Regions from separate parts of the Paracoccus aminophilus JCM 7686 genome, predicted to be linked through region 1. Evidence: riboswitches for the same ligand, from Rfam matches in the RefSeq annotation. Region 1 holds a riboswitch; the other holds the start of a gene.
What was found. A riboswitch is a leader RNA that binds a small molecule or an ion and turns the genes downstream of it on or off. The one in region 1 is predicted to bind cobalamin.
Positions count from the first base shown of each region.

Region 1 (11,549 bases):
GGCTGACCCGCAAAAGCGCGCGCGCGGCGGCATCGTCAAGCCCGGCCTCATCGACCAGCCGCGCGATCAAATCGCCATGCTCCAGCGTCGCCAGCACCGTGCCGATCTGGAAGCGGCGGCTCGATTGACGCAAAAGCTCGGAGAGCAGCAGCTCGCGGCGGTGCAGATCGAAGCGGCGCAGCTGGCTGCCCATCACCCGCGAGGGCACGATGCGCGCGCGAATGCCCTGCGCGGTCAGCCGGGCGGTCAGCGCAGCATGGGGCTCGTTGCGGTGCAGCGCCAGCTCTTCGGCCAAAGCCTCGGCGGCATGATCGAGCACATCGACATGATTGCGCCGCTCGTAGAACCAGCGCCGCACCATATCGACCGGGCGGGTCGGATCGGCCAAAGCCTCGACCTTGTCGCGGTCGGTCAGCGGGTTGAGATCGGCCTGTTCGCGCAAAAGCGTTTCGCGGTGATTGTCATGAAGCCGCACGAAAGCCGCCGCAAGGCGCGGCGAGGCCTGAAGCACCGCCGCGATCTCGGCGCGCGGCAGGCTCGCCAGACCCAGCGCCGAATCCTTCAGCGCGGCCGAGAAATCGGCGGCAAGCTGGGTGTCGGTCGAGGGCGCAAGCTCGGAGATATTGAAATCATAGACCTCGGCGATCTTCATCAAAAGCCGCGCCGAGGCCGGGCGCTGATCGGCTTCGATCAGGGTGATATAGCTCGGCGAGATCCCAAGTTCGCTCGCCATTTGCGCCTGCGTCAGCCCCAAAGACTGGCGCAAAACCCGAAGCCTTTGGCCGATTATCAGCTTCTCGCCGCGCTGACTCATCTTACAAACCTTACATAACCGCGCTCTGACGCGTGACACTACACACGATAGCACCCGGTTATTTCAAGAGAATAATGCGAAGTCAAAGTGACATTACTAAGGTGACATCATGATCTGAATCACCGGATCTGAACCGTCGGAGGATGACATGCCGCTTGACCGCTCTGCCCAGACCAGCCTGCCCATCGTCTTGCGCGCCGCTCCGGAAGCGGGGCGGGTGCTGACACCCGAGGCGCTGGCTTTTGTCGGCACGCTGCAAGCCCGTTTCGGGCTGCGCCTGCACGCTATGATGATTGCCCGCGCCCGCCATCAAGAGCGCATCGACCGGGGCGAGCTGCCCGATTACCTCAGCGAAACCACCTCGATCCGTCAGGGCATCTGGGAGGCCGCGCCCGCGCCGCTGGCCCTGCGCGACCGCCGGGTCGAGATCCTGTGCCCGGTCGATCGCAAAAGCCTTGCTGCGGGGCTCGGCTCGGGCGCGAAGGTGATGATCGCCGATTTCGAGGATACGACCTCGCCGGGCTTTGCCAATATCGTCACCGGACATGCCAATCTGATCGACCTGCGCGACGGCGCGCTGCATCCCGCCGAGGACAGCCCCGCAGGAACGGAAACGCCCGCGCTCATCATCCGCCCGCGCGGCCTTCACCTCAACGAAGCCAACATTCTCGCCGGGGGTCAGCCGATCTCGGCGGCGCTCTTCGACTTTGGCCTGTCGCTTTACCACTGCGGGCGGGCGCTGGCCGAGCGCGGGCAGGGGCCGTTCTACTATCTGCCGAAGCTTCAAGGCCAAGACGAGGCGCGGTTCTGGAATGATGTCTTCCTGTTCGCGCAGGAAGAGATCGGCCTTGCCCCCGGCACCATCCGCGCCACGGTCATCATCGAGACCCTGCAAGCCGCCTTTGAGACCGACGAGATCGTCTGGCAGCTCAAGGATCATATCGCCGGGCTCTGCTGCGGAGCGCGCGACTTTACCTTCAGCTATATCAAGACCTTGCGCAATCACGCGGCCTATGTCCTGCCCGACCGCGACGCGCTGCACATGGAAAGCGCCTTTCTGGCCGCCTATACGGCACGGGTGGTCAAGGTCTGCCACCGGCGCGGCATCCATGCCATCGGCGGCATGTCGGCGGCGCTGCCGGTCGCCAATGACACTGATGCCAATCGCCATGCCTTCGATCTGGTCCGCCATGACAAAGAGCGCGAGGTCAGCATGGGCTTTGATGGCTGCTGGGTCGCGCATCCCGGGCTGGTCGCCGTCGCGCAAGAGGTCTTTGACCGCCAGATGCCGCGCGCCAATCAGATCAGCCGCCCGCGTCAGGAATGGCGGATCGAGCCCGCCATGCTCTTGCGCCCGCATCAGGGCCAGATCACCTTGCGCGGGGTTCAGGCCAATATCGCGATTGCGATGGAATATCTCTCGAACTGGCTGATGGGGCGCGGCACGGTGCCGATTGCGCATCTGCTCGAAGATGCCGCCACCGCCGAGACCAGCCGTGCGCAGCTCTGGCAATGGGTCCATCATCGCGCGCCGGTCGAGTTCTCGGATGGCGAAGAACGGCTTCTGACCGCCGATTGGCTGGGCGAGCTTATTCAGGCCGAGATCGTCCGCATTCTCGACCGGATCGGCCCCAATGCCTTCCACCGCGGCCATTACGCCCCGGCGGCCCGGCTGGTCCATGAGGCCGCCACCGCGCGGCTTTTGCCCGAATTCATCACGCTTGCCGCCTATGACCTGCTGAATGCGCTCGACTGATGGACCCGGTCACTACGCTTTCGCCCTTTGGCGGCCCGCTTCCCGAACCTCAACCCGAACCACTGCCGCGCGCTGTACCCGCGCCGCAGGACAAAACCCAACAGATTGAACGTGAAAGGAAACATCATGACCAAACGAAAGACTTTTTCGGAGATCCATGGCGAGCTCCTGTCCCGCTACCCCTCCGGTCAGGCGCCGGGCGGGGTTTCGGTTGACGCGATTGCGCAGCTGCGCCTGCAAAGCCCCTACGACACCCATCTCGATATTGCCCGCGACATGGCGGCGGTGATGCGCGCCGATATGGCCGCTTACGACGCGGATAGCGCACAATTCACCCAATCGCTTGGCTGCTGGTCGGGCTTTCACGCCCAGCAGATGATCAAATCGGTCAAGCGCCTGCGCGGCACGGTCAAGGGCACCTATGTCTATCTCTCGGGCTGGATGGTCGCCGGTCTGCGCAACCGCTGGGGCCATCTGCCTGACCAATCGATGCATGAAAAAACCGCCGTCGCCGATCTGATCAACGAGATCTATGTCTCGCTGCGTCAGGCCGATGAGGTCGCGCTGAACGATCTTTTCAAGGATCTCAAGGCCGCGAAAACCGACGAGGCGCGCCGCGCCGCGATCGAGGCCATCGATAGCTTCGAAAGCCATGTCGTGCCGATCATCGCCGATATCGACGCGGGCTTTGGCAATGAACATGCGACCTATCTGCTCGCGAAAGAGCTGATCAAGGCGGGGGCCTCGGCGCTCCAGATCGAGAACCAGGTCTCGGATGCCAAGCAATGCGGCCATCAGGACGGCAAGGTCACCGTGCCGCGCGAAGATTTCATCGAGAAACTCCGCGCCTGCCGTCTGGCCTTTGAAGAGCTCGGCGTCGATCATGGCGTCATCGTCGCGCGCACCGACAGCCTTGGCGCCGGTCTGACCCAGAAAGTGCCGGTCAGCCAGAAGCCGGGCGATCACGCCGCCGAATATCTCAAATGGCTGAAGACCGAGCAGATCACCGAGGCCAATCCGATCCGCGAGGGCGAACTTGCGCTCTATCAGGGCGGCGAATTCGTCAAGCCGGTGCGCCTGCCGAACGGGCTCTTCCCCTTCATCGAAGGCACCGGCCGCGCCCGGGTGATCGAGGATTGCGTGGCCTCGCTGCGCGATGGCGGCGCGGATCTCCTGTGGATCGAAACCGACACGCCGAATGTCGATGAGATCGCCAGCATGGTGAATGAAATCCGCAAGGAGGTGCCGAAAGCCAAGCTGACCTATAACAACTCGCCGAGCTTCAACTGGACGCTCAACCTGCGCAAACAGGTGCGCACACAATGGCTGGCCGAGGGCAAGATCAGCGCGCGCGATTACCCCGAGGGCAATGAGCTGATGAAGGCCGATTACGACGCGACGGATCTCGGCCGCGAGGCAGATGCGCGTCTGCAACGCTTCCAGACCGATATTTCGGCGCGCGCGGGGGTCTTCCACAACCTCATCACGTTGCCGACCTTCCACCTCACCGCGAAATCGGTCGATGAACTCAGCCGCGGCTATTTCGGCGAGGACAAGATGCTGGCCTATGTGAAGACGGTCCAGCGCGAGGAAATCCGGCGCGGCATCTCGGCGGTCAAGCACCAGCACGAGGTCGGCTCGGATCTGGGCGACACGTTCAAGGAAATGGTCGCGGGCGAGCGCGCGCTGAAAGCGGGCGGCCATGCCAATACGATGAACCAATTCGCGGCGGAATAAGCCGCGCCCCGGATAGGGGGCCGGGGTTTCCTTGGGAATCGCGGTAAACCGGCCCTCTCTGCGCCGTCCCTTCCGGGGGCGGCGCATCTGTTTTCGCCGTCCTGCCCGCGCCGGTTAGTCGAAGAGCGCGGCGCCGGGATGGAGCGACCAGCGCCGCCCGTCATGGCTCAGCCGCGTGCGCGACAGGGGCTTGACGCTGACCCGCGCGGCGGCGCTCAGGGGCGCGTCGAGCACCGACAGGACCAGCGCCTGAATCGGGCCGGGATGGGTAATGGCGATCAGCTCTCCGCTTTCGGGCGTCAGGGCGTCAAGCCAGCCGGTCACCCGCGCGGCCATCTGCGCGAAGCTTTCGCCCCCATGCGGCGCGGCGGTGGGATCGCCCAGCCAGGCCGCGAAATCGGCGGGGGCTTCGGCCAGCAGATCGGCGGGCGCGCGCCCGGCCCAGGCGCCGAAATCGGTCTCGGCCAAAGCAGGGACCAGCACGCCCTGACAGCCAAGCGCCTGCGCGGTGTCGCGCGCGCGCCGCAGGGGCGAGATCAGGCAGAGGTCCGCCCCGGCAAGCGGGGTCAGCTTGTCCAGCGCAGGCCGAGAGGCTGGCTGATCGGCGGGGAAAGCCGTGCCGTCAGGGGGCGCGGCGCAAATCAGGGAAAGTCGGATCGTCATCAGTTGAGCTTCGGACATTGGGGTTAGGTCAGGCAAGTTCTCTTTGACATTGCCACATTGCAGGCGCAGCATCTTCGAGATTGTCCTGACGGTGGAAGCCGGTGTGAATCCGGCGCGGTCGCGCCACTGTAACCGCGAAAGCCTCGCGGAAGTCAGACCCCTGTTCATGGCAAGCAGAAATCCACGCCGGACGCGTATCCGAAGGAGAGAAATTATGGCTATGTCTGCCGTCGCCCCCGACTTTCAGGTCGAGCCGATCCCGCTGAGCAAATGGGCGCCTTGGGCGATCTTTGCGGGCGTGATCATGCTGCTCGCCATGTATTTCGTCACCACCGAGCAAGGCGCGGTGGCATTGTTCGACGGCATGTATGTGCATGAATTCGTGCATGATGCCCGTCACCTCCTCGGCTTCCCCTGCCACTGAGGGGATCTGACATGACTGGACGTTATTTGCTGCTCGGCATGATTGCCGGGCTGATCGCTGGCCTATTGGCGTTTGGCGTGGGCCGCGTCTGGGGCGAGCCCCCGGTTGCCGCCGCCATTGCCATCGAAGAGGCGAATTCCGCCGCTGAAGCCGAGGCCGATCACGCCGCCACCCATGAGGCCGCGACCCATGAACATGGCACGACCGACGCGGGTTCGACCGTGGTCGCATCAAGCGAATCTGCGGCGCCTGCCGGGCATTCGCATGGCGGCGACGAAGAGGCGCTGGTGTCGCGCGAGACTCAGGCGGGCTTTGGCCTGCTGACCGGGATGCTGGTCTTTGGCGCGGGGCTTGGCGGCATCTTCGGTCTGGCCTTCGCGCTGATCGAGGGGCGTTTCTCGCATCTCTCGGCACAGGCGACCTCGGCGATCATGGCCGGGCTTGGCTATGTCATGGTCATCATCGTGCCGCAGCTCAAATACCCGGCCAACCCGCCCGCGGTCGGCCACGGCGAGACCATCGGAATGCGCACGCAGCTTTATTTCGCGATGCTGCTTTTGTCGATCATCGCCATGGTGATCGCGGTCGCAATCGCGCGCAGCAGCACCAACCGCTGGCAGTCGGGCATCATCGCCACCATCGCCTATCTTGGGCTGGTCACGGCGGCGGGCTTTGTGCTGCCCACGATCAACGAAGTTCCTGCGGATTTCCCGGGCGATCTGCTTTGGCACTTCCGCACGGTCTCGCTGGTGATCGAGGCGGTGCTCTGGGGCGGCATCGGGCTGATCTTCGGCTGGCTGGTCCAGCGTTCGTGGAACCACACGCCGGCCCATCGCACGCGGCTCGCTTAAGACGCCCCCTTAACACGCAGCGATCCTGACACATCTGACGCGCCGGCCCTCCCGTCGGCGCGTTTTTCTGTCAGGCCCCGCTGGAATAGGGCGCGAACCGTGCATCGGTCGGGCTGACATCCAGCGCGCGGCCCAGCATCGGAAAGGCGCGCTGCGGACAGGCGGGCCGCTCGCAGACCTTGCAGCCCGGGCCGATCCGCGTCGCAAGACCCGGATCGTGCAGATCGAGCCCGCGCGCATAGACCAGCCGCTCGGCATGGGCGAGATCACAACCGACCGCGACCGTGAAGGTCTTTTCCAAGGCGGCAAACCCGCCCTGACCGTGCCGCACCAGCCGCGCAATCCACAGATAACTGCGCCCGTCGGGCATTTGCGCGACCTGCCGCACGATTTCTCCGGGGCGCGAGAACGCCTCGTAGATATTCCACAGCGGGCAGGACCCGCCGATCCGCGAAAAGTGGAAATCGGTGGCGGACTGCCGCTTCGAGATATTCCCGGCGCGGTCGGTGCGGATGAAGAAAAACGGCACGCCGCGCGCCTCGGGGCGTTGCAGGGTCGAGAGCCGGTGACAGGTGGTCTCGAACCCCACGCCAAAGCGACGCCCGAGCAGGTCGATGTCATAGCCAAGCGCCTCGGCCGTCGCCAGAAACAGCCGGTAGGGCAGCAGCAGCGCGCCCGCGAAATAGTTCGCAAGCCCAATGCGCAGCAAGGCGCGGGCATCGGGGCCGAGCCCCGGCTCATCCGAGAGCCGCCGGATCAGCTCATCCTGTTCGAGAAAGGCCAGCTGGGTCGCGATCTGATAGGCCTGCTGGCCCTCGCTCAGATGAGCGGCGAGATGCAAGAGCCGCGCCGCCGGGTCAAAGTGGCGCAGACTGCCGCTTTCGGGCGCAAGCGCAATGCGGATGCCATGCCGCCCCGCCAGCCGGTCGATCAGCCCCGGCGTCATGCGACCGGGCGGCAGGGCCGCGCCGATGGCCTCGGCGGCCTCGTCGAGCTCGGGGATGTAATTGCGCCGCTCGTAAAACCAGTCGCGCACCGATTCAAACGCCGCCGGAGAGGCCGCGCTGTCGCGGTTGTCGAGCCGCCCGGCCAGAAGATCGGCGCGCTCTGCCGTATCGCGCAGACGCCGCTGCATCGCGACAATCGCGCGAGCGACGGCGGGCATATTGGCGGCGAGCTCGCGCACCTCGGCCAAAGACGCCCCCGCGCCCTGATCGGCCAAGGCGCCGCGCAGCTCGGTGATGAGCCGCCCCTCATCGGCATCGGAAAAGAGCTGCACATCCAGCCCGAAGGCCTGATTGAGCTTCAAAAGCACCGGCACGGTCAGCGGACGCTGGTTCTGCTCGATCTGGTTGAGATAGCTCGGCGAGATCTCGAGCGCGCGGGCCAGCGCCGCCTGAGTGAGCCCGCGTTCCTCGCGCAAGCGGCGCAGGCGCACGCCCATGAATGTCTTTGCCATCTTCGCAACCTTTGCAATTTGCAAGAATGACCTTCGCAGATCACCGCTTTTTCAGGAGTTTATCGCGGTATCCCGGATGTGAATAGATGGGATTGCCAATCTTGCGAAGGGCAATCGACATGACCGCACCTGCCACGACCACCCTGACCGAAGTGATCTTTCCCGAACAGGCGAACCATTACGGGACGCTCTTTGGCGGCAATGCCTTGGCGCTGATGGCCAAGGCGGCCTTTATCGCCGCCTCGCGTCATGCCCGGACCGCAGTGGTCATGGCGCGCTCGGAGCGGGTCGATTTCGGCGCCCCGATTGCGGTCGGCGCGCTCTTGGAGCTCGAGGCCAGGGTCATCCGCACCGGGCGCAGCTCGATGACCGTCGAGGTCGTGGGGCAGGCAGCACCGCTGAGCTCTGCGACCCGGCGCGAGGTCCTGCGCGGGCGCTTCGAGATGGTGGCGGTCGATGACAAAGGCCGCCCGCAGGCGCTGACGCCCGCCCCCTTCGCCACACCGATCTGAACAAAGGAAAGCGAAATGACCATTCACGACAAGATCTCTGCCGCAACCGTCCTGCATGATCTGCGCAGCTACAAATCCGCCGAACATCTGCCGCGCGAGGACCAGCTCGCCTGGAAAATCGCCGAGGTCGCCGCCGATCCGGTCGAGGTTCTGCCCGAAGTGACCGAGATGATCGTGAACCGCATCATCGACAATGCGGCGGTGGCGGCGGCATCCCTGGCGCGGCGTCCGGTCGCCTCGGCGCGCGCACAGGCGCTGTGCCATCCCTATCAGCGCGGCGCGACGGTCTTTGGCATGTCGGATGCGACCCGCGTCAGCCCGGAATGGGCGGCCTGGGCCAATGGCACGGCGGTGCGCGAGCTGGATTTCCACGACACCTTCCTCGCCGCCGATTACAGCCATCCCGGCGACAATATCCCGCCGCTGCTGGCGGTGGCCCAGCATTGCGTGCTCTCGGGCCGCGATCTGATCCGGGGGCTCGCGACGGGCTATGAGATTCAGGTCAATCTGGTCAAAGGCATCTGCCTGCACGAGCACAAGATCGACCATATCGCCCATCTCGGGCCGTCAGCCGCTGCCGGGATTGGCACGGCGCTGAAACTCCCGACCGAGGTGATTTATCAGGCGATCCAGCAGGCTTTGCATGTCACCACGACGACGCGCCAAAGCCGCAAGGGCGAGATTTCCTCGTGGAAGGCCTTTGCCCCGGCCTTTGCGGGCAAAATGGCGATCGAGGCGGTGGACCGCGTCATGCGCGGCGAGGGCGCGCCGTCGCCCGCATGGGAAGGCGAGGACGGCTTTATCGCTTGGCTGCTGTCGGGCCCCGAGGCGCGCTATCAGGTGCCCTTGCCCGCCAAGGGTCAGGCCAAACGCGCGATCCTTGACACCTATACCAAGGAGCATTCGGCGGAATATCAGTCGCAGGCGCTGATTGATCTGGCGCGGCGCATGGGGCCACGGATCGGTGATCTGAGCCAGATCGACAGCATCATCATCCACACCTCGCATCACACCCATTACGTCATCGGGACCGGGGCGAAAGACCCGCAGAAGATGGACCCGAAGGCCTCGCGCGAGACTTTGGACCATTCGATCATGTATATTTTCGCGGTCGCGCTGGAAGACGGCGGCTGGCATCACGAGAAAAGCTATGCCCCCGAGCGCGCCAACCGCCCCGAGACCGTGGCGCTCTGGCACAAGATCTCGACCGTCGAGGACGGCGAATGGACGCGCCGCTATCACGCCCGCGATCCCAAGGAGAAAGCCTTTGGCGGTCGGGTCGAGGTGCGGCTGAAGGATGGCCGCGTCATCAGCGACGAGCTTGCCTTGGCCGATGCCCATCCCGATGGCGCGCGCCCTTTTGTCCGCGCCAATTACGTCCAGAAATTCCTGACGCTCTCGGAAGGGATCATCACCCCCGAAGAGCAGCGCCGCTTCCTCAATGCCGCCGAAAACCTGAGCGATCTGGGGCGCGGCGATCTGGGGCAGCTCAATTTCACCGTCTCGCCGGATCGTCTTGGCGCACCGCGCCCGACGGGCATCTTTGACTGGTCATAAGGGGAAGAACATGTCGGAACCTGTTAGAAAACCAAAGAAATCCGTGGCGCTTTCGGGCGTGGTGGCCGGGAATACAGCGCTCTGCAGCGTCGGCCAGACCGGGAATGACCTGCATTATCGCGGCTATGACATCCTCGAGATTGCCGAGGCCTGCGAATACGAGGAAATCGCCCATCTGCTGATCCATGGCGCGCTGCCCTCTGGCGCGGAGCTGCGCGCCTATAAGGCCAAGCTGCGCGGTCTGCGCGGCCTGCCTTTGGCGGTGCGCCAGACGCTCGAGGCGATCCCGGCCTCGGCGCATCCGATGGATGTGCTGCGCTCGGGCGTCTCGGCGATGGGCTGCGTGCTGCCGGAAGCGGCGGATCATAACACGCCCGGCGCGCGCGACATCATCGACCGGCTGATCGCCTCGCAGGGCTCGATGCTGCTCTACTGGTATCACTTCGCCCAGAATGGCCGCCGTATCGAGGTCGAGAGCTCCGAGGACAGCATCGCCGGCCACTTCCTGCACCTTCTGCACGGTGCCCCGCCCTCGGCGGGCGAGGTGCGGGCGATGCAGACCACGCTGAACCTTTACGCCGAGCATGAATTCAACGCCTCGACCTTCACCGCGCGGATCATCGCGGGAACGGGCTCGGATGTCTATTCGACGGTCGCAGGCGCAATCGGAGCGCTGCGCGGCGCCAAACATGGCGGCGCCAATGAGGTCGCTTTCGAGATCCAGAAACGCTATGCGACCCCCGACGAGGCCGAGGCCGATATTCGCGCCCGCGTCGCCGCGAAAGAGGTGGTGATCGGCTTTGGCCATCCGGTCTATACGATCTCGGATCCGCGCAATGTCGTCATCAAGCGGGTCGCACGCCAGTTGGCCGAGGCGCAAAACAGCACCAAGATGTTCGAGATCGCCGCCCGGATCGAAACGGTCATGGCCGATGCCAAGGGCATGTTCCCGAACCTCGACTGGTTCTCGGCGGTGTCCTATCATCTGCTGGGCGTGCCGACCGCAATGTTCACGCCGCTCTTCGTGATCGCGCGAACGGCGGGCTGGGGCGCTCATGTGATCGAGCAGCGTATCGACAACAAGATCATCCGGCCCTCGGCCAATTACATCGGCCCCGAGAACCGCGATTTTCAGCCGATCGACCTGCGCGACCGCCTCATTGCTACCGCAGCGGAGTAAGCCATGCCCTATCTGATCGGAAACGACCTGCCCGAGGCCCCTGCGGGGGCCCGGTTCCGCGCGGCTTTGGCCCGGCCGGGCATTCTGGAACTGCCCGGCGCGCAAAACGGCATGGCCGCGCTTCAGGCGAAGGCGGCGGGGTTTCAGGCGCTCTATCTCTCGGGCGCGGCGATGACGGCCAGCATGGGCTTGCCCGATCTCGGCATCATCACCGTCGATGAGGTCGCTTTCTTCATCCGCCAGATCGCGCGGGCGAGCGGGCTGCCGCTGCTCGTCGATGGCGATACCGGCTATGGCGAGGCGCTCAATGTCATGCATATGGTGCGGGTGTTCGAGGAGGCAGGCGCAGGCGCGGTTCACCTCGAAGACCAGCTCCTGCCCAAGAAATGCGGCCATCTGAACGACAAGAAACTGGCCAGCGCCTCGGATATGGCGGCCAAGGTTGCGGCGGCGGCACGCGCCCGGCGCGATCTGGTGGTGATCGCGCGCACCGATGCGGCGGCCTCGGAAGGCATCGAAGGCGCGGTCGCGCGCGCGAAGCTTTACGTCGAGGCGGGCGCGGATGCGATCTTCCCCGAGGCGCTGACCAGCGTCGA
Region 1 covers NC_022044.1:136,404-147,952, forward strand. The annotation lists gene JCM7686_RS21985 (helix-turn-helix domain-containing protein) at 1-814, opposite strand, end outside; gene JCM7686_RS21990 (malate synthase) at 963-2,570, shown strand; gene JCM7686_RS21995 (isocitrate lyase) at 2,697-4,307, shown strand; gene JCM7686_RS22000 (histidine phosphatase family protein) at 4,422-4,970, opposite strand; adenosylcobalamin (AdoCbl) riboswitch at 5,051-5,143, shown strand; gene JCM7686_RS22005 (CbtB domain-containing protein) at 5,191-5,394, shown strand; gene JCM7686_RS22010 (CbtA family protein) at 5,406-6,245, shown strand; gene JCM7686_RS22015 (short-chain fatty acyl-CoA regulator family protein) at 6,316-7,704, opposite strand; gene JCM7686_RS22020 (acyl-CoA thioesterase) at 7,824-8,216, shown strand; gene JCM7686_RS22025 (MmgE/PrpD family protein) at 8,232-9,773, shown strand; gene prpC (bifunctional 2-methylcitrate synthase/citrate synthase) at 9,784-10,953, shown strand; gene prpB (methylisocitrate lyase) at 10,957-11,549, shown strand, end outside.

Region 2 (11,549 bases), on a different replicon from region 1:
GCGACAAGCCTTGGTCGACGTGCTCGGTCGCCGCCGCATAGGTGTCGATAATTTTCTCGGGGCCGATTTCATAGGCGTCGCGGTAATATTCGAGGTTTTCATTGTTCATGAAAGCCGCCGGATAATAGACGCGCCCGATCTTGCCTTCCTTGCGGATCTCGATCTTGGCCACGATCGGGTGGATCGAGCTGGTCGAGTTGTTGATATAGCTGATCGAGCCGGTCGGCGGCACCGCTTGCAGGTTGCGGTTGTAAAGGCCATGCGCCATCACATCCGCCTTCAGCGCGGCCCAATCCTCACGGGTCGGCAGCTCGATGCCGTCAAAGACGCGCACGACCTCCTCCGAGACCGGCAGCCAGTCCTGTTCGGTATATTTTGCGAAGAACGAGCCATCGGCATATTTCGATTTCTCGAAGCCCTTGAAAGTCTCGCCTTTTTCGCGCGCGATCAGGTTCGAGGCGCGGATCGCGTGATAGGCGATGGCGGCGAAATAGACGCTGGTGAACTCGACGCCTTCGGGCGAGCCGTAATGGATGCGCTCGCGGGCGAGGAAGCCGTGCAGGTTCATCTGGCCAAGACCGACCGCATGGGCCTCGTCATTGCCGCGCCGGATCGAGGGGACGGATTCGATTGCCGACATTTCCGACACTGCCGTCAGCGCGCGGATTGCCGCTTCGACGGTGGCGCCGAAATCCGGGCCGTCCATCGTTGCCGCGATATTCAGCGAGCCGAGGTTGCAGGAAATATCCGTGCCCATCTTGGAATAGCTCAGATCTTCGCTGAACTCCGAGGCCTCATTGACCTGCAGGATTTCCGAGCAGAGGTTCGACATGGTGATGCGCCCGTCGATCGGGTTGGCTTTGTTCACCGTGTCTTCGAACATGATATAGGGATAGCCGCTCTCGAACTGGATCTCGGCCAGCGTCTGGAAGAAGGCGCGGGCGTTGATCTTTTTCTTCTTGATGCGCTTGTCGTCGACCATCTCTTGATATTTCTCGGTGACCGAGATTTCCGAGAAGGGGACGCCGTAGACCTTCTGCACGTCATGGGGCGAGAAGAGATACATATCCTCGTTCTTCTTCGCCAGATCGAAGGTCACATCGGGAATGACCACGCCCAAAGACAGCGTCTTGATGCGGATCTTCTCGTCGGCGTTCTCGCGCTTGGTGTCGAGGAACCGCAGGATATCGGGGTGGTGAGCGTTCAGATAGACCGCGCCCGCACCCTGACGCGCGCCAAGCTGGTTCGCGTAGGAGAAGCTGTCTTCCAGCAGTTTCATCACCGGGATGACGCCCGAGGACTGGTTCTCGATACCTTTGATCGGTGCGCCGGATTCGCGGATATTGGTCAGCATCAAGGCCACGCCGCCGCCGCGCTTCGAGAGCTGCAAGGACGAGTTGATCGAGCGGCCGATCGATTCCATGTTGTCTTCGATGCGCAGCAGGAAGCAGGAAATCAGCTCGCCGCGCGATTTCTTCCCGGCATTGAGAAAGGTCGGCGTTGCCGGCTGGAAGCGCCCCGAAAGGATCTCATCCATGAAGCGGGTCGCCAGCTTTTCATCGCCGCGCGCCAGCGCCAGCGAGACCATGACGACGCGGTCCTCATAACGCTCGAGATAGCGCTGACCGTCGCGGGTCTTCAGTGTATAGGAGGTGTAATATTTGAACGCGCCGAGGAAGGTCGGGAAGCGGAACTTCTTGCGGTAAGCCTCGTCCCAGATCTGGCGCATGAAGTTCTTGGAATATTGGTCCAGAACCTCGGCCTCGTAATAGCCTTCCTCGACCAGATAATCGAGCTTCTCGTCCAGCGAGTGGAAGAACACGGTGTTCTGGTTCACATGCTGGAGGAAATATTGATGCGCCGCCTTGCGGTCGGCGTCAAAGCGGATGTTGCCCTCATTGTCATAGAGGTTCAGCATCGCGTTCAGCGCATGATAATCGAGTTCGGCCTTCACGCCATTGTCGAGCATTCCATCCCCCGGAATTCTGCTAGGCCCGCGCGGATACGGGCGATGTCGGTTTCATTGCCGGAAAGCTCAAAGCGGTAGAGCACCGGGACGTTGCATTTTTGTGCGATCACATCGCCCGCAAGGGCGAAGGTCGAGCCGAAGTTTCGGTTTCCCCCGGCGATGACGCCACGCAACAAGGCGCGGCGGGCGGTGTCGTTCAGGAAGTGGATCACCGGCTTGGCGACAGCGCCCCGCCCCTGCCCGTCTGCATAGGTCGGCAGGACCAGCACATAGGGCACGCGGGGCTCGGGCATCGGCTCGGCAGGCGACAGGGGTATCCGCGCGCCGCCAAGGCCCAGCCGCTCCACCAAGCGGGCCGTATTGCCCGAGCGCGAGGAGTAATAGACCAGATCCAGCACGGCGCGGCGGGCTCCTTACGACAGGCGGCCGATCATGTCGGGACGGAACCCGGCCCAATGCTCTTCACCCGCGATCACCACCGGGGCCTGACGATAGCCAAGCGCCACCACTTTCTCCATGGCAGCCGCGTCTTCCGTCAGGTCCACCACCTGATAGGACAGGCCCTTTGCATCGAGCGCGCGGGTGGTGGCCGTGCACTGCACGCAAGCCGGTTTGGAGTAGACGGTGATGGTCATTTTTTGTCCCTAGGCATGGCACGAGAGGCGAAGGGACCACCGTCGAAGCGCACCGCGACGGATATCAAAAGGTCCCGCGCCCACCGCACGGTTAAGTCTTTTTCCTGTCCTGGCAGGTCTCTGACTCACGGGTCACGGCTCGGCCGATCCCTAGGGGTGGCAGCCCCCGGACCTCTTTGGCTTCGCTCTCCGCCTACAGTTGCGGGGGCAGCGCTGGCTTGAACCAGCTTCCCTCTTTTTCCCTCCTCAAGCTTTCGCCCGACTCAAGAACCAGAACACAACCAATGGACACCACCGCCACAGAAATGTCAACATATGGTATATAGGCAACGATGCCCGCCAAGCCATCTGACTTTGCTGAGTTTTGCTTGAAATGTAGGGAAAACTGGTGGCCGGAAAAGAAGAAGGGGGCCGTTGGGCCCCCTCTCGCATCTTGCGGATTCGGTTTCAAGCGCCATCGCTGTGACGCCGCAGCATATCAGCTTTGCGTGCGCTGCGCCCGGGCGTGGAAGACGAAGCCGAGGAAGTTCAGAAGCACCTGCGCCGCCAGAACCGAGGTGACATCGCCATGGTCGTAATCGGGCGCGACCTCGACCAGATCGATGCCGACGATCTCGTGACGTTGCGCCACCGCCTGCAGCATTTCGAGCACCTCGTAATAGAGGAAGCCGCCATGCGAGGGCGTGCCGGTGCCGGGCGCGATCGAGGGGCAGAAGCCGTCGATATCAAGCGTGACATAGACGCGCGCGCCCTCCGGGATGCGGTCGATCACCCCCTCGGCCCCCAGTTTGCGCGCCTGACGCACCGAGAGGATATCCGAGCCCGCCGCCCGCGCCGCCTCATAGCCATCGCGCGCCGTCGACGAGACGTTGCGGATGCCGACCTGGGTCATGCCCGTGACATAGTCCTTTTCCGAGGCGCGGCGCAGCGGGCTGCCGTGGCCGGTGCGCACGCCGTGACGCTCGTCTACGAAATCGAGATGGGCGTCGATTTGCAGGATGTGGATGTCGCCGCGCCCCGCGAAGGCCTCGATGCAGGGGATGTTGATCGAATGATCGCCGCCGATCACCACCGGGAAGGCCCCGGCATTCAGGATCGCCTCGACCCCGGTCTTGATATTGGCATGGCTTTTCGCGGTATCGGTGTGGACGATATCGGCGTCGCCAATATCGACGATGCGCACATCCGAGGTCAGATAGGTCGCGTCGTCTTCGTGGTCATAGGCGCCGCCATGGCCAAAGCTGAAGAGCGTCGAGGCCTCGCGCACGCCCCTCGGCCCAAAGCGCGAGCCTGCGCGGTATTGCGTCCCGAAATCGAAGGGCGCGCCCAGCACGGCAACATCGGCGTCGATCTTCGACCAATCCGCGACATAGGGATTCTTGCCGAAGGTGCAGATGCCAACGAAGGGCAGGTTCAGGCGGCCAGCGTCATAAGTAGCGCTCATAAGGGGGTCCTTTCGGGTCGAGGTCAGTCTTCCAGCTTGGCGCCGGGGGCTCCGGCGCGGCTGAACATGATGGAAACAAAGGTGATCGCGGCGGCGATGGTCAGCAGCCAGGCCGGAGCATAGGCCGCGCCGATAAAGCCGCCGATCCAGGTCGCCGCCAGCGGCGCGGTGCCGCCGAACAGCGCATTCGCCGAGTTATAGCTGAGCGCGAAGCCCGAGAAGCGGACGCGGGTCGGGAAAAGCTCGCACAGGAAGGTCGCCAGCGTGCCGCCATTCATCGCGAAGAGGATGCCAAAAAGCGACAGAACCGCGAGGATCAGCAGGTAGCCACCGCTCGCCATGCCGGTGTAATCGACCGACGAGAGCACGCTGAACAAAGGCAGCGTCGCCACCATGAACAGCCCCGAGCACAGCAGCAAGATCCGCTTGCGACCAATCCGGTCCGACAACCGCCCCATCAGGAAAATCGCGCAAAGATAGGCCAAAAGCGTCACCGTCGCGCTCAGGAAGGCCGCTTCCTTGCCGACGCCCAGCTCATCCGACAGCCAGGTCGGCATATAGATCAGGATCAGATAGAAGCCGACCGCATTGACCAAGGTGCCGCCAAAGGCCGTGAAGATCTGCGGCAGATGGTTCTGAAGCAGCTCTTTGACCGGAGCCACGGGCACATGGCGCTCTTCCTCAAGCGATTGGAAATGCGGGGATTCCTCAAGGCGGCGCCGGATGTAGACGCCGACAAAGCCCAAGGGCAGCGCCATCAGGAAGGGCAGACGCCAGCCCCAGGACAGCAATTGTTCTTCGGTCAGGACGCCATAAAGCACCGCCACGAACAGCGAGGCCGCGAGCAGCCCGGTCGCCTCACCCGCAGGCACAAGGCAGGTGAAAAAGCCGCGCCGGTTGTCGGGCGCATATTCCGCCAGAAACGAGGCCGCGCCCGCGAATTCGCCCGAGGCGGCAAAGCCCTGCACCATCCGCGTCAGCAGCAACAGCACCGGTGCCAACATGCCGACGGACTGATAGCCCGGCAGGAAAGCAATGACGAAAGTCGCGCCCGACATGATGAAGATCGACAGCGACAGCGTCGCCTTGCGCCCGAATTTATCGCCGAAATGGCCCCAGATCACGCCGCCGATCGGACGCACGATGAAGCTCAGCGCAAAGACCGCATAGGTCGCCATCAAGGCGCTGCGGGCATCGGTCGCCGGAAAGAACACCTTGGCGATGACCGCGGCGAGAAAGCCGTAAACGGCATAGTCGAACCATTCGACAAAGGTTCCGATGAAGCTGGCGAAGGCGGCGCGGCGCAGCAGGCCGCTTTCGGCCACCTCAGCGCGGCTCGGACCGGGATTGGCCCTGAATTCGGTGGTCTCGGCAGTCATGAGGTCTCCTCCCCTCTGGCTGGTTGCGGCTTTGGGGAGCGCAGGCCCTGGCCGCAGGACAACCTCCCCGCTGTCCTGCGACCGGATCTGACGATGCCGCGCCGCTCACCTGCCATAAATCGAGAGTTTCTGTTATTCGTTTCGGGATTTCTGATGTATTCGACCGAAAGGAGGAGGAGCGATGCGCATCAACGACTATACCTTGCGCAATCTGCGCACCTTCTGCGCCGTGGTCGAACATGGCGGCTTTGGCGGGGCTCAGGCGGTGCTGGGCGCCTCGCCTGCGGCGATCTCGACCCATCTCAAGGATCTGGAAACGACCTTGGGCTTCACGCTCTGTCATCGCGGGCGCGCGGGTTTTGCCGTGACGCCCAAGGGGCAAGAGGTCTATGCCGAGGCCAAGCGCATGCTCTCGGTGATGGAGGTCTGCGAGGCCAATCTTGGCACGCTGCGCCGGATGCTGACCGGGCATCTGCGCATCGGCATCGTCGACAGCGAGGCCGACAACCCCGATCTGCCGATCCACCACGCGATCCGGCGCTTTTTCACGCGTGAGCAGCAGGTGCGGCTGACCGTCGAGGTCGGCACGACCGAGGCGCTGAGCAAAGGGCTGCAAACCGGCGATATCCATGTCGCCATTGGCCCCTTTCCGACCCGGCACCCGAATATCGACTACCGCCCGGTCTGGGTCGAGGATCACGCGCTCTATTGCGGGCAGGATCATCCGCTTTTCGACCGCGAGCCGGGCGCGATCTCGCCGCAGGAAATTTCGGCCCATCCGATGACGGTGCGGCCCTATCTGCAACGCGCCGAGCTGGCCGCGCTGCATGATCCGCTGATCACGGCTTCGGTTTCAAATATGGAGGCGCAGGCCGTGCTGATTCGCTCGGGCTGCTTTCTGGGCTTCCTACCGGTGCATTTCGCGCAGAAATGGGTCGATCGCGGCGAGATGCGCGCGCTTGGCGGGCCCGGGCTCGACTGGAAATCACAGTTCTACATCGCCTTGCGGGTCCAGCCAGAACCGACCGAGGTCGCCCGGTTGTTCGCGCAGGATCTGGCGGCGACGCTTGGTTAATCGGTGGGGGGTTAATCGGTCGCCCGGTCAAGCGCGGGCGGCTTCGGCCCGCGCGAAGGGCTTGGCTGGAACCATCTCGGGCAAGATCAGATGGGCGGCCATCAACCGGCGCGCCTCGCCGGAATTGCGGTCGCGGATCGCCTCGTAAATCGCGCGGTGTTCGTCGATGAAATTGGCAAGCCCCTGACGGTCATCGTCCAGCACAACGCCATATTGGCGCATCGCCAGCGCGATATGTTCCTTCAGCGCCTCAAGCGCGGTCGAAAAGAACTCGTTGCCCGAAGCATGGGCAATCGCCAGATGGAACTGGTAATCGGCATCTTCGCGGTGGATCGAGCGCGCGGCGGCCGCGCGCATCATCTCGAGCGCCAGCGCAATCGCCGAGAGACTGCAGGCATCATGGCGCAGCGCCGCCAAGGCCGCGACCTCGGGTTCCAGCGTGCGGCGGAATTCATAGCAATTGGTCAGATCGCTGCCGTCATCAAGCCGCCCGAAGCCAAGCGGCTCTTTCAGCCCGATGGCCCGCACGAAACTGCCCGCGCCCTGACGCGACTCGACCAGCCCCTGCTCGCGCAGGCGGCGCAACGCCTCGCGGATCACGGGGCGCGAGACCTCGAATTCCGCCGCAAGCCCATGCTCGGTCGGCAGCCGCTCATTGGCGTCATAAGCGCCCGATTTGATCGCGCGCTGCATCCGCTCGAAAACGATATCGGCGAGAAGCTTGCGCCCCTGCCCGCCGAGGACACTCATGTCCGTCCCTTTCCTTCCGACCGCGTCGCGTGTTTCCTTGGCCGCATCTTCGTCGCGAGAAAATACGACCGTTTGAATTTGCTGTATATAAGCCTGAAGGCCTGCTCCTCGCCAATCGCCAAGTGACGCCAGTCACATTCGCGCGCGGCCCGAGAGATCATCTGGCCGCCCGGCTCACCTGCGATATCCCGAAAGGAGCTTTCGCATGACCACCTTGCTTTTGCTGTTCGCGGCTGGCCTGATCGGCGGCCTGCTTCTGGGCATGATCGGCGTCGGCATGGCGCTGATCGCCGTGCCGGTGCTGACCTTCGCGCTGCCCCATCTCGGCGTGCCGCCGGATCTGGCGCCGACCGTGGCGCTGGCGACCTCGATGGGGATCGTGACCATCGGCTCTGTCAGCACGGTCGTGGCCCATAACCGGTTGGGCAATATCGACTGGCCCGCCTTCCGCGCCATCGTGCCCTTCAGCCTGCTGGGCGTGCTGGCCGGGTCGCTGCTGGTCACGCGGCTGCCCGCCTCGACGCTGAAGCTGATCTTCGCGGCGTTTTTGCTGTTCGTCGGGGTGAAAATGCTGATCTCGGGCCGAACCGGGGGCGCGGTGCGGCCGGTTTCGGTGGCGATCTACCGCGCCGCCGGGGCGGCCATCGGCTTTGCCGGGGCACTGATCGGCGCAGGCGGCGGCGTCTTCATGGTGCCGTTTCTGTCGGGGCGCGGCTGGAAAATGGTGCGCGCGGTCGCGACCTCGGCGGCGATTGGCCTGCCGGTGACGATCTTCGGTGCGGTGTTTCACGCCCTCCGCCCGCTGACCGGGGTCGCCGCGCCGATGCTCGGGTCCATCCATTTGCAGGCGCTGATCGGCATCGGCTTTGGCTCGGTTCTGGCCGCGCCTTTCGGTGCCCGTCTGGCCAGCCGCCTGCCCGGCGATGTGCTGAAGAAAGGCTTCGCGCTGATCCTTCTGGTGCTGGCGGTCGAGCTGATCCGGCACTGATCCAAGCCCGCGCGCGGCATTGGAAAAGGGGCCACGCGGCCCCTTTTCCTTTTGCGACAAATCTGCCCGAAGCGTCAGCTGCCGTCGGTCAGCGGGATGAATTCGCTGCGGTCATCGGGCGGCAGGTCGAACTGACCCAAGCCCCAATTGGCCGCGCGCCATTCTTCCTTGGCGTGCTCGATCTTTTCCTTCGAGGACGAGACGAAATTCCACCAGACATGGCGCGGCCCGTTCAGCGTCGCGCCGCCCAAAGCCATCAGCCGCGCGCCCTGTTCGCCCGCCGCCACCGTGATCTTGTCGCCGGGGCGGAAGACCATCATCTGACCGGCCTCGAAGGTCTGGCCCGCAATGCTGACCGAGCCCTGCGTGATGTAAAGGCCGCGATCCTCGTGATCGTCGGGCAGCGGGAACAAGGCGCGCGGGGCCAGCACGACATCGAGATAGAAGGCCTCGGAATACATCGTGACCGGGGCTTTCTCGCCGTAAGCATGGCCGAGGATCAGCTTGGCCTCGATGCCCTGATCGCGGATCATCGGCAGGCTGTCCTTGCCGTGATGCTCGAAGAGCGGGTCCATATCCTCGCGGTCCTCGGGCAGCGCGATCCAGGTCTGGATGCCGAAAAGGCTGCTCGGCCCCTGACGCGCCGCTTCCGAGGTGCGCTCGGAATGGGTCACGCCCTTGCCCGCGACCATCCAGTTGACCGCGCCGGGCAGGATCACCTGATCGGTGCCGATGCTGTCGCGGTGGTGGAAATCGCCGCGATAGAGATAGGTGACCGTGCCCAGACCGATATGGGGATGGGGGCGGACATCGACACCCTGCCCGGTCAGAAACTCGGCGGGGCCTGCCTGATCGAAGAAGATGAAGGGCCCGACCATCTGGCGTTTCGGGGCGGGCAAAGCGCGCTTCACCTCGAAACTGCCGAGGTCGCGGGCGCGGGGGATAATCAAGGTCTCGATGGCATCGACCCCGATTTCATCGGGGCAGCCGGGGGTCAAGGCGGGGTTCCAGCTCATGGCGTTCTCCTTGCGGTTCACAGCCAAGATAGGCGCGATTGCCCCGTGACGGGAGCCCTATTGTGTTCGGCCCTGACGAACGCGGTGTCCGCGAGTGTTCGTCAGGGCCGCAAGAGCACCGCGCTCAGCGCGCCAAATGATGGGCAAAGGCCGCGAGATAATCATGCAGCCGCTTGCGGATCTCGTCATCGGTCAGATTGCCCTCGGCATCGAAACGCTGCGCGGCCGTGGTGACCATGAGCTGGCGGCCATACCACGGCGCCATCCCGAGCTTGCGGAAGATCTGCGCCCATTGCGCTTGGCCCAGAACCGTGCCGAAACTGCCCTCTGACGCGCCGATGACCGCAGCGGGCTTGTCGCGAAAGGCGCGCAGCCCCTCGCCGCGCGACATCCAGTCGACCGCGTTCTTCAAGACGCCCGGCAGGCCGCCGTTATATTCCGGCGAGATCAGCAGCAGGCCATCAGCCGCCGCCAATTGCTCTTGCAGGCGGCGAACCGGCGCGGGCAGGCCGAACTCGGCCTCGAGATCGCCGTTATAAAGCGGCACCTCGTCGATATGGCCGCCGATCACCTCGAAATCCGCGCCCGAGGCCTCGATCGCCGCGCGCTGAAGGCCACGGTTGTAAGAGGCGCGGCGCAGGCTGCCCGCCAAAGCCAGAATGGTCGTCACGACGCTTTCTTCTCCTTGTAGATCAACTGCCTGACCCGCGCCAAAGGTTCGGGGGTCGGGCCTTTTTCCTCGGCCCCAGCCGCCGGGCGCAGACCGCCCTGCATTTGCGCGGCCAGACGCTCGATGTCGCGGATGCGGATGTCTTCCATCCCCTCGCGGATATCCTCTTCGGCCATACCCAAAGCGCGCAGCCCCTCGCCGCCCATGAGATAGGCCGATTCCACGGTCTCGCGGATCTCGTAATCGACACCCATGCGGCGCAGCTCAAGCGCATGGCCCCGGTCATAAGAGCGCACCAGCAGCTTGGCGACCGGGAATTCGGCCAGCACCAGCTCGGCGATCTGGCTGGTGGCGCGCTTGTCGTCGGTGCAGACGATAATGACCTCAGCCTCTTCCGCCCCCGAAGCACGCAGAATGTCGAGCCGGGTGCCGTCGCCGTAATAGATCTTGAAGCCGAAACGCTCGGCCTCGCGGATGCGGTTGGGGTTGCTTTCGATGATCGAGACCTCGATCCCCTTGAGCAGCAGGACCTGCGAGGCGATCTGGCCGAAGCGCCCGAAGCCGATCAGCAGCACCTGCCCCTTCAGCCCATTGGCCTCTTCGACCCCGTCCAGCGATTGCTCTTCCTGCAAAACCCGCTCGGCCACGATCAGGATCAAGGGCGTCAGCGCCATCGACAGGATGATGACGGTCGAAAACAGCGCATTCTCGCGCGGGGTGAACAGCCCGCCATTCGCCGCCGCCGAATAGAGCACGAAGGCGAATTCGCCGCCCTGCACAAAGACCGAAGTGCGCCGCAGCGCCGCCAGATTGCCAGAGCCGAAGGCCCGCGCCACGCCATAGACACCAATCGCCTTGACCAGCACAAAGACCGCAAGCATCGCGATCAGCAGCGGCCATTCCGCCATGACCACGCTGAGATCCAGCGTCATGCCGACCGCGAGAAAGAAGAGGCCCATAAGCAGGCCGCGGAACGGCTCGATATCGCTTTCGATCTGGTGGCGATAGCTCGACCCCGACAGCATCACCCCGGCGAGGAAAGAGCCCATCGCCATCGAAAGCCCCGCCGCCTCCATCAGCAGCGCCGAGCCCAGCACCACCAGAAGCGCGCCCGCGCTGAGGACTTCACGCGCCCGCGCCCGGGCGATCAGGGCGAAGAACGGATCGAGCAGATAGCGCCCGGCGAGGATCAGCAAAACCAGCGCGCCTAGCCCGATCAGCACCGCTTGCGCACCGCCGCCGCCCGATTGGGTCAGCGGCGACAGAAAGGCCACGAGCGCCAGCAGAGGCACGATCATCAGATCCTCGAACAGCAGGATCGCGACATCCTTCTGGCCGTCGGCGCTGGCGAGCTCGCCCCGCTCTTGCAGGATCGACATGATGACGGCGGTCGAGGACATGACAAAGCCCGCCCCGGCGACAAAGGCGCGCTCGACCGGCAGCGAAAACACCAGCGAAGCGGCAATGGTCAGCAGCGCGATACAGGTGGCGACCTGCGCCAGCCCCAGCCCGAAGATCTGCGAGCGCATCGCCCAGAGCTTCTGGGGCCTGAGCTCCAGCCCGATGATGAAGAGAAACATCACCACGCCGAGTTCCGAGAAATGCAGGATCGAGGCCGGATCG
Region 2 covers NC_022041.1:131,981-143,529, reverse strand. The annotation lists gene nrdE (class 1b ribonucleoside-diphosphate reductase subunit alpha) at 1-1,969, opposite strand, end outside; gene nrdI (class Ib ribonucleoside-diphosphate reductase assembly flavoprotein NrdI) at 1,951-2,367, opposite strand; gene nrdH (glutaredoxin-like protein NrdH) at 2,383-2,604, opposite strand; cobalamin riboswitch at 2,699-2,894, opposite strand; gene speB (agmatinase) at 3,083-4,048, opposite strand; gene JCM7686_RS00705 (MFS transporter) at 4,072-5,427, opposite strand; gene JCM7686_RS00700 (LysR family transcriptional regulator) at 5,609-6,502, shown strand; gene JCM7686_RS00695 (FadR/GntR family transcriptional regulator) at 6,530-7,252, opposite strand; gene JCM7686_RS00690 (sulfite exporter TauE/SafE family protein) at 7,458-8,240, shown strand; gene JCM7686_RS00685 (pirin family protein) at 8,315-9,256, opposite strand; gene JCM7686_RS00680 (NADPH-dependent FMN reductase) at 9,381-9,926, opposite strand; gene JCM7686_RS00675 (monovalent cation:proton antiporter-2 (CPA2) family protein) at 9,923-11,549, opposite strand, start outside.
Region 2: linked by a shared signal. The riboswitch ahead of nrdH (glutaredoxin-like protein NrdH) and the one ahead of JCM7686_RS22005 (CbtB domain-containing protein) in region 1 are both predicted to bind cobalamin.